Regions from separate parts of the Siminovitchia sediminis genome, predicted to be linked through region 2. Evidence: predicted binding sites of a transcription regulator. Region 2 holds the regulator's gene; the other holds the start of a gene.
What was found. The regulator LexA, encoded in region 2, represses DNA repair genes until DNA is damaged. The targets are predictions, from matches to a motif close to CGAACATATGTTCG.
Positions count from the first base shown of each region.

Region 1 (2,210 bases), on a different contig from region 2:
ATCATTAATTTCTCCGAGCAGATCATCAATTTGCCCCTCAATCGGACGAACGTCGATCGTCGGATCAAGCAATCCGGTCGGTCGAATAATCTGTTCAACCATTTCCGGTGTTTTTTCCAATTCATAGGGACCCGGAGTCGCAGATACAAAAACGATTTGTTGAATATGCTTTTCAAATTCCTCGAACTTCAGCGGCCGGTTATCCAGGGCAGAAGGCAGGCGAAAGCCATGATCAACCAATACTTGCTTCCGGGCCTGGTCTCCGTTATACATACCGCGAATTTGAGGAAGAGTCACATGTGACTCGTCTACAACAATCAGAAAATCATCCGGGAAATAGTCTAGAAGCGTGTAAGGGGTAGCTCCGGGCGGTCTTAGCGTTAAATGGCGGGAATAGTTCTCAATCCCTGCACAAAAGCCCATTTCCCTCATCATTTCAAGATCATAACGCGTTCTCTGTTCCAGCCGTTGCGCTTCCAGCAATTTATCCTCCGACCGTAAAACTGCGAGTCTTTCTTCCAATTCCTGTTCAATATTTCGGATGGCAATTCTCAGTTTTTCTTCGGCTGTTACATAGTGGGATGCCGGGAAGATAGCCGCATGTTCGCGTTCGCCGGCAATTTCTCCGGTTAATGCATCCACGACGCGGATCCGGTCAATTTCATCACCAAAAAACTCTACCCGAATGCATTGATCTTCCCTTGCAATTGGAAAAATTTCCACTACATCCCCGCGTACCCGAAATGTCCCGTTTGTGAATTCAATATCGTTCCGTGCAAACTGCAGATCGACGAGCCTGCGCAGCAGCTCATTCCTTTCAATTTCCATGCCAGTCCTCAGCGACAAAACATGATCCCGATATTCTTCTGGATTACCGAGACCATATATACAGGAGACACTGGCAATGATGATGACGTCCCTTCGTTCAAAAAGAGCCGTCGTAGCCGAGTGCCTGAGCCGATTGATTTCATCATTGACACTGGAATCTTTCTCAATGAATGTATCCGTCTGCGGAACATACGCTTCTGGCTGATAATAATCGTAGAAACTAACAAAATATTCTACTGCATTTTTTGGAAAAAACTCTTTAAACTCACTGTAGAGCTGTCCTGCGAGTGTCTTGTTATGGGCAATGACAAGCGTCGGTTTATTCACTTCTTTAATCATATTGGATATTGTGAAGGTTTTCCCGGTACCTGTTGCTCCTAAAAGCGTCTGAAATTTTTTCCCGGATTGAGATCCCTCTATCAGACGTTCGATCGCCCTCGGCTGGTCGCCAGCAGGCTTATAATTCGATACGACTTCAAACTCATTTTTCACGCCGGCATCCTCCCGTTTTTCTATATCTATATAGATCAATCATTATTAAAAATATGGCATACAGTCATTTTACCACAATCAGGCTAATCATAACCACAAGTATGCGAACGTATTTTCGATCAACTTTTTGAAACTTTGGGATGTTCGTTTCGTATGAAGGTTGTGAGGTGTGTTCTATGGAATTTTCATCGCGAAGAGATATTTGGATAGGAAGTGTTTGGTGGGCCAGTATCGGTCTGTTCATTTGGCTTCTTTATAAATCCTTGTTTGTTGAATTGGACTTATTGGGACTATTTTTTTCCATCATCTTTATCGGTTTCTTTGGCTGGATATGGTTCCATACGAAATACATCATATCAGGGGATGAACTCTTTATTATATTTGGCCCTATTAAAAAAACGATCCCTATACATGATATACGATCTGCCCGTTTCACCACAAATCCGATAAGCTCCCCCTCTCTTTCCATTTACAAGATCGAAATTAACTATGGAAAATACGATACCATTTCCATTTCCCCCAAACGCCGCGAAGATTTTCTTGAGCACTTGCTAAGGAAAAACCCGCACATCAAACGGATCGAAGTATGAGAATAGGGAGGCTTCCTCTCGAATCACATGGTGAAGATCCTTTTTTATCATCAGAATTTTCTCCTCCCTGACCGTCAGATCCGTTATTGGGATTTTGCGTTCCCTCTTACATATCAGCCTAAATTAGAACAAACGTACACCTCAGGCGGCGCCATTGCTCTCGTTTCTATATGTATGGGCAAAAAGAGGTCAAAAAGAAAACTGCCTGAGGAATCTTGCAGCATCCCCGGCAGCTCTTTTAATCCGCCAATCTTTTTTCCAAAGCGTATAAATCTTCTTCCAGCATCTGCATCCTTTGCT
Region 1 is NZ_JBHUEO010000037.1:50,716-52,925, forward strand. Features, by position in the region: gene uvrB (excinuclease ABC subunit UvrB) at 1-1,320, opposite strand, end outside; gene ACFSCZ_RS12775 (PH domain-containing protein) at 1,497-1,910, shown strand; gene ACFSCZ_RS12780 (DUF2164 domain-containing protein) at 2,149-2,210, opposite strand, start outside.
Region 1: the regulator LexA is predicted to act here: its motif matches at 1,425-1,438, upstream of uvrB (excinuclease ABC subunit UvrB).

Region 2 (2,210 bases):
ATCAGTGAAATACCGGGGTTAAATGCAGCCACCCCTAAAATTATTGTAGCCGGTAAAGGCACTGACTTTACAAACTTACCTATTGAGTCGCCGCCGCCCAGCGACCTTGATATGTGGGGGGATGAGGAAGAACCGGGCCAGGAAACCCCGAATGAAAGGCCGAAAACGGAGGATCATGTTGTTTTTATTTACTCAACACATAACACAGAATCATTTTTACCGATGCTGCCGGGAGTGACAGACCCGAGCCGGGCATGGCATAAGGACAAAAACATTAGTCTGGTCGGAAAACGGCTGGGAGAAAAACTGAAGGAAAAAGGCATTAAAACATTGGTAAATCAAACAGATATTCAAGGGCTCCTAAAATCAAAAGGTATGAATTATGGGCAGTCCTATCAAGTATCCAGAGAAATTGCCCAAGAGGTGATGAATCAAAATAGCCAAGTGCAATTTTATTTCGATATCCACCGGGATTCGTCAAGGCGGGCTGTCACTACCACGGAAATTAAAGGGAAAGACTATGCAAAAACACTTTTTGTCATTGGAGAGGGCCATCCTCAATACGAAAAAAACTCCAAATTTGCAACAGATCTGCATCATGCTATTCAAAAAAAGTATCCCGGCTTGTCCCGGGGCGTATTTGGAAAGCCGAGAGCGGGTGGAAATGACGGGATTTATAATCAGGATTTAGCAGAGAATGCGCTGCTGATCGAGATTGGGGGAGTGGACAATACACTTGAGGAATTAAATAGAACAGCGGACGCTTTAGCGGAAGTCATCAGCGAGTATTATTGGAAGAATTCCGATTCATTGGAAGCCCAAAAGTAAGGGGGAACCGCACTTGCAGGTTTCCATCCATATGGAGGCATAAAAAAGAGCCTTTCAATAGGCCCGGGATTAATGAATATTTCTTCTATAGAGTCCTACAACTTTACCTAGTATGGACACGTTCTCAACGATAATCGGCTCCATTGCAGAATTTTCCGGCTGAAGCCTGAAATAGCCGTTTTCTTTGTAAAATCTCTTGACGGTTGCTTCATTCTCTTCAGTCATCGCAACAACAATGTCTCCATTATTGGCTGTATGCTGCTGTCTCACGATCACAAAGTCACCATCAAGAATTCCCGCTTCGATCATGCTGTCTCCGACAATTTCGAGCATGAAAACATGCTCATCTGATGGAAGAAGCTGTTCAGGAAAAGGAAAATACTCCTCAATATTTTCAACTGCCGAAATCGGAATCCCTGCTGTAACTTTTCCGACAAGCGGAAGGTTGACAGTATTTTTAGCAGGAATGGCAGGTTCATGTTCCTTCTGATTTAAAACTTCTATTGCTCTAGGTTTGGTAGGGTCCCTTCTGATTAAGCCTTTGCTTTCCAATCTCTCCAAATGTCCGTGAACGGTGGAGCTTGAAGCCAAGCCTACGGCTTTCCCAATTTCGCGTACAGATGGCGGGTAACCTTTTTTCTTCACTTCATCCTTGATGAAGTTTAATATCGCTTCCTGCCTTTTTGAAAGCTTGGACAATAATTTCACACCCTTTAATCTCTGTTATGAATTATCCATATTATAGCACGCGGTCATCCGTAATACAAACGGTTGTTCGAATTTTTGTTTGACACAAACGGATGTTCTGTTATAATCAATAGTAAATACGAACAAATATTCGGGGGGATGGATAAGCATGATTTTATTTATTAAAAAGCATTCTTTCCTTGCAATCTTTTTCATTGTTACCTGGATTATGGGAATTTTATTTATATTTCATCTTACAGAAGAAACACCTTCTACAGATAAACTCATGGGAAGCGGAGAGCCATTTGTTGATCAGCAGAAAAGCAGCCAAGGGATCATTCTGAATCATCAAGAGGTGATAGAATAACAGAATAAGGTAAAGAAGGGGAATGGTTATGAGAGCAATCATTTACTGCAGGGTAAGCACCGAGAAGCAGGCACAGGAAACTTCTTTAAAAAGGCAGGAAGAAGAGCTGTCAGCTGCGGCCGATAGGTGGGGCTTTCAAATTGAGGCGATTATTCATGATACATCCAGCGGCTATAACCTGGAACGCCCCGGCTTGATGGATATGCTGGAAAAGATTTCTTCAGGCGGGATCCATGCGGTCCTTATCCAAGATGAGACGAGGCTGGGAAGGGGCAATGCCAAGATTGCCCTCATGCATTTTCTTTATAAAGAACAAATTAAGTTATAT
Region 2 is NZ_JBHUEO010000002.1:63,656-65,865, forward strand. Features, by position in the region: gene spoIIP (stage II sporulation protein P) at 1-828, shown strand, start outside; gene lexA (transcriptional repressor LexA) at 898-1,527, opposite strand; gene ACFSCZ_RS00740 (hypothetical protein) at 1,685-1,882, shown strand; gene ACFSCZ_RS00745 (YneB family resolvase-like protein) at 1,911-2,210, shown strand, end outside.